Regions from separate parts of the Allorhizobium sp. Av2 genome, predicted to be linked through region 4. Evidence: predicted binding sites of a transcription regulator. Region 4 holds the regulator's gene; each other region holds the start of a gene.
The links. The regulator LexA, encoded in region 4, represses DNA repair genes until DNA is damaged. The targets are predictions, from matches to a motif close to TGTTCNNNNTGTGTTCNG.
Positions count from the first base shown of each region.

Region 1: the regulator LexA is predicted to act here: its motif matches at 1,614-1,631, upstream of FS819_RS00935 (ImuA family protein).
Region 2: the regulator LexA is predicted to act here: its motif matches at 1,748-1,765, upstream of FS819_RS17950 (YifB family Mg chelatase-like AAA ATPase).
Region 3: the regulator LexA is predicted to act here: its motif matches at 1,208-1,225, upstream of uvrA (excinuclease ABC subunit UvrA).

Region 1 is NZ_CP192696.1:194,824-197,954, forward strand. It holds gene FS819_RS00930 (Y-family DNA polymerase) at 1-891, opposite strand, end outside; gene FS819_RS00935 (ImuA family protein) at 806-1,564, opposite strand; gene FS819_RS00940 (glycosyltransferase family 2 protein) at 2,046-3,131, opposite strand, start outside.
Region 2 is NZ_CP192696.1:3,832,446-3,835,576, forward strand. It holds gene FS819_RS17940 (cupin domain-containing protein) at 75-566, shown strand; gene gshB (glutathione synthase) at 653-1,600, shown strand; gene FS819_RS17950 (YifB family Mg chelatase-like AAA ATPase) at 1,947-3,131, shown strand, end outside.
Region 3 is NZ_CP192696.1:1,542,357-1,545,487, reverse strand. It holds gene FS819_RS07470 (MarC family protein) at 1-349, shown strand, start outside; gene FS819_RS07465 (single-stranded DNA-binding protein) at 554-1,081, opposite strand; gene uvrA (excinuclease ABC subunit UvrA) at 1,362-3,131, shown strand, end outside.
Region 4 is NZ_CP192696.1:1,702,944-1,706,074, forward strand. It holds gene FS819_RS08195 (pseudouridine-5'-phosphate glycosidase) at 1-850, shown strand, start outside; gene lexA (transcriptional repressor LexA) at 1,241-1,960, shown strand; gene FS819_RS08205 (ComEC/Rec2 family competence protein) at 1,941-3,131, opposite strand, start outside.

The DNA of each region.
Region 1 (3,131 bases), 1.5 Mb from region 4:
GAGGGCTATCTGATTGTCGACACGGTAGCACAAAAGGTCGAGATGCCGGACGCCTAGCCCCCGTATCTCAAGTGCGTCGCATAGATGAACGACAAGCTTGCCAATGTAACGCGCAATGGTTTCGGCGGCGGCAATCGGTTCGGCGAAAATGCGCTGCACCTCCGTGAGGTCGGGCGACTGTACACGCAGGATTGGCTCGTTGAGTATGCCGAAGGCCTGGTCGATTCGCCGCCCCAGTTCTGGCCCGAACCGCAGGGTCAGTGGCGCACGCGGTTGCGCGGCCACTTCGCCAATGCGTGTAAAACCCATCACGCGCAAGCCTTCTACGGTTTCACGCGCCACCCGCAAGGCACGGATCGGCAAGTCGAGCATTGCGAGACGGCTTTCGCCGGGGGGAGTGATTAAAGCCGGTCGGCTCTGATACCGTGCGAGGGCGTGAGCAGCGCCCCATGTATCGGCGATCGCCGCACGGACCCGCGTGCCGGAAGCCTCGATGCGCGCGATCATATCGGTCAGCATCGCGGCTTCGCCGCCGTGCAAATGGTCGGCGCCTGTGGTGTCGATGACCAGACCATCGGGGGGATCGGCAGCGACGGCAGGCGTGTAGCGCAAAGCCCAGAGCGCCAGACGGTTCAGGGCGCGGACATCGGCGAGCGGATCGGCGTCGCGGACGATCAGGCCCGGTACCAGCGCCTGCGCTTTCGCCGCCGGCATGCCGACGCGCAGGCCGGCGGCCAGGGCGACGCTGTCTGCCGCGGTGACGACGCGCCGCTGGCCTTGCCTGCCGATCAGGACAAGCGGTGCCTCAAGAGGCACGGTTGTGGCGTCGGATGTCCGCCGCAGCCGATCGGTCGGCCAGGTCGGCAGGAATAGCGAGACAACCCTTGGCATCACAAGCCTCCACTTCGATATCGGCGCTGCCGGTCCGACAGCGAATGAGTTCCACGCGCCAGCGGGCGCGGCCGACGCCGGGCACCGGCAGCGGTGAGGAGGGCAGGGCGGAGATGCGCCATCGGGTAACGGCCGCCGTCGGCTGCCCGAAGTTCGACGCCTCCGCCTGGCGTCGCCAGCGACGAATGACGAGTGCCAGGGTGCCCGTACTTTCAGCGGCGAGTTGCAGGCGGCGGGACGCGATCATGGACAGTTTGGCCACCTCGCATACGATGGCGCCAAACCCACCATGGCGCAGGCCCTCTTCGGCGCAGGCCAGCACATCGGCTTCGTTGCCAGCCTCGACATAGATGACGCGTCCCGGTGCCAGTCCAGCCTGTGCCAGCGATGGTGCAAACAGGTCCTGCCGCGTGATGCACCACAGGATCTTGCCCTTGGCGCGCGCCGCCAGTCCCGCTGTAAATAGAGCGGCTGCCGCGCCGTCGACCGTGCCATTGCCAGCTCCAGCCACCTCGTGCAGGGCGCCCATCGCCAGCCCACCGCCAGGCAGGACATTGTCGATCTCGGCAACGCCGAACGGCAGGACGTCGCGTCGCCGGACAGGGCCGCCCTCCAGTTGATCGATCCGGGCGCGCAGTTGAGTGACAACGGGGCTGACGACGGGGGTATTCATGTCAGAAAAGAGATCTCCTTGGCATTTCCAATGCGATTTCGGATATCGATGTTCTTTATTTGTTCTGTTTGTGAACATGAGTCAATGCGAATCTATGATGCATCAGGACAGTACCGGAACGGTGAGACATAGAGGCTGTCGGAATCTGTGAGAGAATCCAAATGTATCCGGAGTTTCTGCGGTTGAGAGTGTTCGCCAGACGCGGCAAAGAAATTTTTTGCTGAGGAACTGGAGCTGCAAAAGCTGCGGCAGATGTGCATGCCTTTGTCGAAGGTCGCAGGCTGGATAATGATGTCCATGCAATGCGGCCCCATGTGATGCGGGGTTTTAAGAACGGTACCAAAGCCAGGATCGAGTGTATGCAGGCCGACCGAACTCTCTTTTGCGCCCGCTTTGATCAACCCAAGTTGCCGATTGCATGTGGCGGTATCGGGCCTATGGCTGAGCTACTCGCCTGTTGGTCGTGATTTGCAACGGATGTTCAGTTCTGTTTGGGTTGACCACTTTCATTCGCAACCCTTGTTGCGCGTTTTCGCTCGCCGCCTCTCGGTGCATGTGGTGTCTTGTTCCAGAAGAACGGTTTGGTTTTCAGCTCGATCATCGCCCGCCAGGCGGCAATGGATGTCATCAGCCAATAGAGCGGAATGAACAGGTAGCGTTTGCCGATGCGGCGGCGTTCGAATTCGGTCATGGCGGCCCTGCCGAGGGCTAGGAAAATAAGGTAGCTGCCGAGGATATTCACCAGGTCGATCCAGAAGACCGTCAGGTCGCGCAGGGGAATGCCCGTGGCAGGCGGGTTGGCCATGCTGTAGACGGTCATGGTCAGGAACAGCAGAAGGGCGGGATGGCTCAGCGATGATAGCAGCATTCCGCCAATCATCAGATGAAAGACGGCAAAGGCCGATCCCCCCATTTCCTTGCAGGCGATACGCGGTTCGCGCATGACGATCAGCCATGTCTGTAGCCAGCCCTTGAACCATCGGCTGCGCTGGCCCATCCAGATTCGGCTGCTGACCGGTGCATCCTCAAGGGTTTGCCGGGTGATCGTTTCACAGCGATAGCCAGCCCGGAACAGCCGCAGGCCGAGGTCTGCATCCTCTGTAACATTATAGGGATCCCAGGCGCCGACATCCTTCAGCGCCTCGATACGGAAGTGGTTTGAGGTGCCGCCGAGCGGCAAGGGCATGCCATGATAGGCCAGCATTGGCAGAGTGCCGCGAAACAAAGCCGCATATTCGAGCGCAAACAAGGCGCTGATCCAGCTTTCATCGCCATTGGCGATAATCAGCGGCGCTTGCAGGCAAGCCACTTCGGGGGGACGGCACAGGAAATGCGCATAGGCCTCCTTGAGTTGGGCGGGATGCGGACGATCTTCGGCATCGTAGAGCACTAGGAAATCGCCACGTGCGCCTGACAGCGCATAGCTGAGCGCCTTCGGCTTGGTGCGCGGCCCAATCGGTGGGGTCGGGACGATCTCGATATGGGCTGGTATGTCGGCTTCTGCCAGCGCCCCCAGTGTGTCCAGGTCGTCGGCTTCGCAGACAAGCTTGATATCCAGCCTGGAAAC
Region 2 (3,131 bases), 1.7 Mb from region 4:
AAAATGCATGTGACTGGATTAACCCGAATTTGATAGAAGTCTCATAAAATTACGGGACTACAAGGGGGACGTCTATGCCAGTCAAGCTTTTGTTCGCAGCCATGGCCGGGGCAGCCATGGCTTTGCCGCGTTTTAGAGCGGAAGACACGCCACCGCTGGTCGCCGCCAATGCCGGGAATTTGAGCCTGCAACCGGCGCCAATCAATCCGGACTGGATACTCGAGGGTGATCCGCAGGCTCGGCTGGCTAATCACTCGCAAAGTCCTGATGAAGCAAGCTCTACAGCTGTCTGGGATTGCACCGCTGGAAGTTTCCGCTGGTATTTCGGCTGGGACGAGACCGTGGTGATCCAGGAGGGCGAAGTGCATGTGACCGCGCAGGATGGCACCGAGCGATTGCTGAAGACCGGCGATATCGCCTATTTCAAGGGCGGAACCTGGGCCACCTGGCGCATCGAGACCTATGTGCGCAAGATCGCCTTTCTGCGTAAGCCTTTCCCGGAGCCAATCGCAACGCTTTACCGGCTTCGAAATGCTCTGCGGAGTGGATCACGCGCCCCGATTTGAGCGGTTGAAAATTTGGCCTCTGCCGGACGTTGCGTTCGCGGTCGCCGCGTCCTAAATCTTCCTCCAAATGCAACGCGAGAAAGATTATGGCCCAGATCCGCAATGTCGCCGTCCAGATGGACCATGTATCCTCCATCAATATTTCAGGGGATTCCACCTTCGCCATGAGCCTGGAAGCTCAGGCCCGCGGCTATAAGCTGTTCCATTATACACCCGACCGGCTGACCATGCGCGATGGCCGCGTCTATGCGACGGTGGAGCCGATGGAAGTGCGCGATGTGAAGGGCGATCACTTCACCCTCGGCAGCCCGGAGCGCGTCGATCTGTCGACGATGGATGTGGTGCTGCTGCGCCAGGACCCGCCATTCGACATGGCTTATATCACCGCCACCCATATGCTGGAGCGCATTCACCCGAAGACGCTTGTTGTCAACGATCCGGCCTGGGTGCGCAATTCGCCGGAAAAGATCTTCGTCACCGAATATGCCGACCTGATGCCGCCAACGCTGATCACCCGCGACCCGGCGGAAATTGCCGCTTTCCGGGCCGAACAGGGCGATATTATCCTGAAGCCGCTCTACGGCAATGGCGGGGCAGGGGTGTTCCATTCCACCCGTGACGACCGCAATTTTTCCTCGCTGATGGAAATGTTCGGCCAGATGTTCCGCGAACCCTTTATCGCCCAGGGCTATTTGCCTGCCGTGCGCAAGGGCGACAAGCGGATCATCCTGGTGGACGGTGAACCCGTCGGCGCGATTAACCGGGTGCCTGCCGAGCATGATGCGCGCTCCAACATGCATGCGGGAGGCAAGCCGGAACCAACGGAACTGACGACTCGCGAGCGTGAAATCTGCGCCCGGATCGGGCCTGCGCTGCGCGAACGCGGCTTCCTGCTGGTCGGCATCGATGTGATCGGCGATTATATGACTGAGATCAACGTTACCTCGCCAACCGGCATCCGCGAGGTCAAGAATTTCGGTGGCGCCGATATCGCCAGCTTGCTTTGGAACGCCATCGAGAAAAAGCGGTCCTGATCCTGTTCGACAATTGATCGGAGAGTGTTTTCTGCGCCCCGCCACGTTGGGTTTGATAAAACTTTGGCGTTGCGGGGTGCTGGAAGCGTTCCCTTTTGTTCTGAAAGCACAACCGAATACAACCATTTTGCCCTCGAAACGGGTCTTTGTTCATTTATTGTTCTTGTCGTCACTTCTTTTTCATGCAAAACTACGGTTGCAGGAAATTGCAGCATGCCCGTTACGGACTTTGCTCGATGTCTTGATTTAAAATATTGATTTTAAACGCATTTTCTCTTTTTCGTCCGGCGAAATCCATGAAATTGCGTAGGGGCGGATGGACCGCTGCCGGCAAGGGGGCTGGGATATGGTTGCACGGGTGGGTACGGTTGCGTTTCAGGGCATTGATGGCGTGCCTGTCGATGTGCAGGTCATGGTCGCACCCGGCAAGATCGGCGTGCAGATCGTCGGCCTGCCGGACAAGGCGGTGGCCGAAAGCCGGGAACGAGTTCAGGCGGCCCTGCATGCCTCCGGACTGGCGCTGCCGCCCAAGCGGGTCACAATCAATCTGGCGCCTGCGGATCTGCCCAAGGAAGGGTCGCATTTCGATCTGGCCATCGCCCTTGGCCTGATGGCCGCGCTCGGCGCCATTCCTGCCGATGTGCTGGGCGATTATCTTGTGGTTGGTGAGCTGAACCTGGATGGCACGATTGCTGCCGTTGCCGGTGCTCTGCCAGCGGCGATGGCAGCCAATGCACTTGGCAAAGGGCTGATCTGCCCGGCGGATAGCGGCCCGGAGGCAGCCTGGGCGGGCTCAGACATGGATATTCTCGCCCCCCGCAGCCTGATTGCGCTCGCCAATCATTTTCGTGGCACCCAAGTTCTGACGCGCCCGAACCCGGCCAGCCGGGCGCTGCCGGGCAACCTGCCTGACCTCGCCGATATTCGCGGTCAGGAAAGCGCCAAGCGGGCGTTGGAAGTGGCCGCTGCCGGGGGCCACAACCTGCTGATGGTTGGCCCGCCAGGATCGGGGAAATCCATGCTGGCGGCCCGCCTGCCGTCCATTCTGCCGGTCCTGTCGGCGCCAGAGCTTCTGGATGTGTCGATGATCCATTCCATCGCCGGGCAATTGGCGGGTGGAAAATTGTCGGACCGTAGACCGTTTCGCACGCCGCATCATTCCGCCACCATGGCGGCGCTGGTTGGCGGCGGCTTGCGCGCCCGGCCGGGCGAGGCTTCGCTTGCCCATAACGGCGTGTTGTTTCTCGATGAATTTCCGGAATTTTCTCCACAAGTGCTGGATGCCTTGCGCCAGCCGCTGGAAAGCGGCGAATGCGTCATTGCCCGCGCCAATCACCGCGTCACCTATCCGGCCAGTTTTCAGTTGATTGCCGCGATGAACCCCTGCCGTTGCGGTATGGCGGGTGAGCCGGGGCATACCTGCGCGCGCGGCATTCGCTGCCTGACCGAATATCAGGGCCGGATTTCCGGTCCGCTGCTGGATCGGATCGATATTCGCATCGATGTCCCCGCCGTTTCGGCCATGGACCTG
Region 3 (3,131 bases), 160 kb from region 4:
ACGTCACGAGCGCAAGGAAAAGACATCGGAAGACGCGATTACCCGCGATCACATGCACCATATCGCGGTTTTCCCGCTTGCCCTGCCGCTGATTGCTGGCCCTGGGGCCATTTCTGCCACCATCCTGCTGGCCAGCTCCCTGCCGAGCCCGGTCGAGCGCACAGAACTGATCCTGGTTCTCGCACTCTGCATCGGCATCGTGCTGTTGGCGCTTGTGATCGCAGATCGGCTTGACCGGTTTTTAGGGGTGACGGGTCGGGCGATCCTGACACGCCTGCTCGGCGTCATACTGGCCGCGCTCTCCGTGCAATTCGTCGTTGACGGCATCAAGTCGGCATTTCACCTCTGATACCAAAGCTCTGGCATGCTGACGCATCCTCGCCTTGATGGTATTGCAAATATCTCAAATGCATCAATCGCTTGAGATATTTGCAAAAAAAATACGAAGTGTCATCTTCAATGACTCTTCGTATGAGACCCTCAATCATAAAGAAAAAGACGCATCCCAATGAGGATGCGCCTGAACCGAAGAACTCCGGCTGAACGTCGCAAATCAGAACGGAATATCATCATCCATATCGCGCGAGAATCCGCCCGATGGCGCACTGGCGCCACGGCCGCCGGACGAAGCGCCGCCGCTGCGGGCCGGGGCCGAGCCGTAGTCGTCGTAGCCACCGCCGCCGCCGAAATCGCTGCCGCCACGGGCAGCACCGCCGCCTGCCCCATCGCCACGACCGCCAAGCATGGTCAGGGTCGAATTGAAGCCCTGGAGGACGATTTCCGTCGAGTAACGGTCATTGCCGTTCTGGTCCTGCCATTTGCGGGTCTGAAGCTGGCCCTCGATATAAACAGTCGCGCCCTTCTTCAGATATTGTTCGGCCACCTTGCAGAGACCTTCATTGAAGATCACCACGCTATGCCATTCAGTCTTTTCCTTGCGCTCGCCGGAATTACGGTCGCGCCAGGATTCGGACGTGGCGATGCGCAGGTTGGCAATCGGCTTACCGTCCTGGGTACGGCGAATTTCCGGGTCGGCGCCCAGATTGCCGATCAATATAACCTTGTTGACGCTTCCAGCCATGATACTCACCTCGCTGCCACCATGGGGCGGCTTACAAATCCAATCAATTTTAACCTTATCCTATCCCTGTCGATTAAGGGCAGGCAGATCACCTGTAATCCACAGCGAAGAATCTAAACCAAAAAATGTTCTTTATTTGTTCTAATAAATTTGTATGATGCCGTCAACTCTATCGGAATCGAACGCATAATCGACCCACCCGTCTCGACAGGACGGCAGCAGTGACTAAATAAGGAGCGGCATTCCCGCCTGCGGCTCTTGTCCCAAACCGAGTTTTGTTATGAGCGAATTGAAGACGATTTCCATCCGTGGTGCGCGCGAGCACAATCTCAAGGGCATCGACCTTGACCTGCCGCGCAACAGCCTGATCGTGATGACCGGCCTTTCCGGCTCGGGAAAGTCGTCGCTGGCCTTCGATACGATCTATGCCGAGGGCCAGCGCCGCTACGTCGAAAGCTTGTCGGCCTATGCCCGGCAGTTCCTGGAGATGATGCAGAAGCCCGACGTGGACCTGATCGAAGGCCTGTCGCCTGCAATCTCCATCGAGCAAAAGACCACCTCGCGCAATCCGCGCTCGACGGTCGGGACAGTCACCGAAATCTACGACTACATGCGCCTGCTGTTTGCCCGCGTTGGCGTGCCCTATTCGCCAGCCACCGGCCTGCCGATCGAGAGCCAGACCGTTAGCCAGATGGTTGACCGTGTTCTGGCCTTTGAGGAAGGGACGCGGCTTTATATTCTTGCGCCTCTGATCCGGGGCCGCAAGGGCGAGTATAAGAAAGAACTCGCCGAGCTGATGAAGAAGGGCTTCCAGCGCGTCAAGATCGATGGCCAGTTCTATGAAATCGCCGAGGCACCCACCCTCGACAAGAAATACAAGCACGATATCGATATCGTGGTTGACCGTGTTGTGGTGCGGGCCGACATGGCCTCGCGGCTGGCCGACAGCCTGGAAACCTGCCTTCGCCTTGCCGATGGGCTGGCGGTCGCCGAATTTGCCGACAAGCCCCTGCCGGCCAATGAAACATCGGCTGGCGGCTCCGCCAATAAATCGTTGAACGAGACCCATGAGCGGGTGCTGTTTTCGGAAAAATTCGCCTGCCCGGTCTCCGGCTTTACCATTCCGGAAATCGAGCCACGGCTGTTCTCTTTCAACAATCCGTTCGGCGCTTGCCCAACCTGCGACGGCCTCGGTTTCCAGCAGAAGATCGATGAAGCGCTGATCATTCCCGAAGCCGACAAGCGGTTGAAGGATGGCGCGATTGCACCTTGGGCGAAATCCAGCTCGCCTTATTACGACCAGACCCTTGAAGGTCTTGGCAAGGCTTTTGGCTTCAAGCTGACCAGCAAATGGTCTGAGCTGAGCGCGGAGGCGCAGAAATCCATCCTGCACGGCACGGAAGAAAAGATCGAGTTTCACTACGCCGACGGCGCACGCTCCTATAGCGCGACAAAGACCTTCGAAGGCATCGTGCCAAACCTGGAGCGCCGCTGGAAGGAAACCGATAGCGCCTGGGCGCGGGAAGAAATCGAGCGCTACATGTCCGCTGCGCCCTGCCCTGCCTGCAAAGGTTTCAGGCTGAAACCCGAAGCGCTGGCGGTGAAAATCAACGGCCTGCATATCGGTCAGGTAACGGAAATGTCGATCCGGGTTGCCGGTGGCTGGTTCGAGACCCTGCCTGGTCTGCTTACCGACAAGCAGAACGAAATCGCCGTTCGTATTCTCAAGGAAATCCGCGAGCGCCTGAGCTTCCTCAACGATGTCGGGCTGGACTATCTCAGCCTGTCGCGCAACTCCGGCACTCTGTCAGGCGGAGAAAGCCAGCGTATCCGGCTTGCCTCACAGATCGGTTCAGGCCTGACCGGCGTACTTTATGTGCTGGATGAACCTTCGATTGGCCTGCATCAGCGCGACAATGCCCGGCTTCTCGATACGCTCAAACACCTGCGCGATATCGGCAATACGGTAATCGTCGTCGAGCATGACGAGGACGCCATTCTGGCTGCCGATTATGTGGTCGATATCGGGCCTGCGGCAGGCATTCATGGT
Region 4 (3,131 bases):
TCCAATAGTCGCGCTGGAATCCACCATTATCACCCATGGCATGCCCTATCCGAAAAATGTCGAGATGGCGCAAAGCGTGGAGGCAATCATTCGCGACGGTGGTGCGGTCCCAGCGACCATTGCAGTGATTGAAGGCGTTTTGCATATCGGGCTGGAAGAAGATCAGCTGCAAAAACTGGCGCAAATGACTGATGTCCTAAAAGTCTCTCGTGCCGATCTCGCTTACGCCATTGCCGAACGCCGCACCGGCGCTACCACGGTAGCCGCGACGATGATCGCCGCCGCCCGCGCCAACATCTCAGTTTTTGCCACCGGCGGCATCGGCGGCGTGCATCGTGGCGCAGAAGAAAGCTTCGACATTTCAGCCGACCTGGAAGAACTGGCGCGTACTCCGGTCATCGTCGTCTGCGCCGGAGCAAAAGCCATTCTTGATATTCCCAAGACCTTGGAAGTCTTGGAAACCCGTGGCGTACCTGTCGTGACTTACGACAGCGACGAGTTTCCAGCCTTCTGGTCGAGAGAATCGGGCTTGAAAAGCCCACTCAAACTGGAAAGCCCGGCGGCAATTGCCAATTTCCAGAAGGTACGCGACCAATTGGGCGTCGACGGCGGCATGTTGATCGCCAATCCCGTGCCGGAAGCAGACGAAATTGCGCGCGAGGAGATGGAAATCTATATTGGCCGGGCGTTGGCCGCTGCCGAACGCGAGGAAATCACCGGCAAAGCCGTGACGCCTTTCCTGCTCGACGCAATCTATCACCTCACCGACGGCCGCAGCCTGATTACCAATATCGCGTTGGTGGAAAACAACGCGCGTCTTGCAGCGGAAATTGCCGTCGCGATGCTGTAAGCCACTGATATCGAAGCGGATCGGGGGTGATAATGTCCCCGATCAAACTCTGCGACAGATTATTGTCGTTGTTTTACCGTTGCCTATGCGTGCTGCACCGACTTGCAACAAAATTTCATTCTGCAATTTCACCTTTTAGATAGTATCCATTTTCTCTCTCTTTCTGCCAATTCCCAACTGACAGGCGTCAGATCAAGAAAGCAAAGACTTACTGTTTCGATACGAGCCTCTCAACCTCCCATATTTAAAGGATGCTTCTGGTCCCGCTCCTTCTCAAGACCGTCTATCGGTGCGTCATCGAAGGAAATTTGCAAGAAGGACTTGCGGAACACAACTGGAACAGATAGCGTATGTTCTGTATTTGTTTCATAATTCAAAGGGTAGGTCCCAATGCTGACTCGCAAGCAACAGGAACTTTTGCTGTTTATACACGAGCGCATGAAGGAGTCTGGGGTGCCGCCCTCCTTCGATGAAATGAAGGACGCTCTGGACCTCGCCTCCAAATCCGGCATTCACCGGCTGATCACCGCTTTGGAAGAGCGCGGCTTCATCCGTCGCTTGCCAAATCGCGCGCGAGCACTGGAAGTGATCAAGCTGCCGGAGGCCATGACGTCCAGCATACCGCCCCGACGCACAGGATTTTCGCCATCCGTCATTGAAGGCAGCCGAGGCAAGTTGCAGGCAGTGCCATCCGCTCCGGCCAAACCGGTCGAGGAAGTACGCAATTCCTCATCCATACCAGTGATGGGCCGTATCGCGGCAGGCGTGCCGATCTCCGCTATCCAGAACAACACCCATGACATTTCCGTGCCGATGGAAATGCTGGGCAGCGGCGAACATTACGCCCTTGAGGTCAAAGGCGATTCGATGATCGAAGCCGGCATTCTCGATGGTGACACGGTGATCATCCGCAACGCCACCACGGCCAATCCGGGCGATATCGTCGTTGCTCTGGTAGACGACGAGGAAGCCACCTTGAAACGCTTCCGCCGCCGTGGGGCGTCGATCGCGCTGGAAGCTGCCAATCCGGCCTATGAAACCCGGATTTTCGGACCGGACCGGGTAAAAATCCAGGGCAAGCTCGTCGGTCTTATTCGTCGCTATCACTAAGCTCTCTGCCATCTCCAGCGCCTGACTGGGCGTCGTCGCTGGCAGCAGATGGAACATTGGCGTGGGCCGTACCATCCGGCCGGTCATAGCGATTGCTGCGCCAGTCGAAATAACGATGGCGAGTCCAGGGCCGATACTGATTTTGAAATGCCGTAACGATATGCAGCGTTCGTGTGGCGGGATCACCAAGCGTGATTTCCATTGCACCGAACCGTCGCAAATCGTTACGGGTCAGGACTTTCGGGGGACGTGACAGCATCGTTCCAGCGGTAGCGGCCTTCTCGGTTTGCGAGAACGCGAGAGGTTCACCCGATTCTATTCGGGACGGGGAATTCTGGTCCGAGTTTGAGGCACCGCCCGTCACGTGGCTATCCGTGTGCACGGCAACGTCCTGCCCCGGTACCGTAGTTGCACTGGCTGCAGAAATCTCTCCCGCTTGCGTCCGGCTAATCGTTTGGGAGCGAACGGACGGGCTGCTGTTGTCAGATGCCAGCACATCATCATCGGCCATCATCCGTTCATTTTCAACGTCCAACCCAGTGCCGTCTTCCGTAGCGTCCCGGATAACGGTCATTCCGGTGTTTTCAGAGGAAGCAGTTGATGCCATCGGCGCCTTGCAGACGGCATCGCGACTGACCTCAGTCGAGACGATCAGGTCGGACAGGGCGCAGGCGGCCTGGCTATAGTCGCGGTTCTGTACCAGGCTGACTGTCCAACCATTGCTGAGTCTTGCCAGGCAAAAGGCATCGGTGCGGCAATGGAAAAGATCAGGTTTTTTATCGGCCTTCTCCTTTGCCACCCTCATCTCCGCCATAGCCTGTTGTGGCTCGACCGGCTCCCTTCCCTTGGCATTTTGGCCGCCCGTCTTTGGTTTTGTTTTTCCGGCCCGCGTTGTTTCCCCCGCTCCCTGTTGGCCTTTTTCCATTTCGACAGCTGCCAGCTTGGGCAATATTTCAGGCGCAATCGGATCGGCAATGTCGAGCACTGAGCGCCATTGGTTGAAAACGAAACCCGGCGGACGCTTCTTGTTGGTGGCAACGGTCAAGACATTGCGGTCGTCGGTCCGAAACAGAGCAAACAGTTGACCATCTTCGGTTACGGCAAGATCAGGCAGTGGCGGATCGGTTTTTATCGCCTCATAGCCAAACGCCGTCAGCATCATTGCCACACC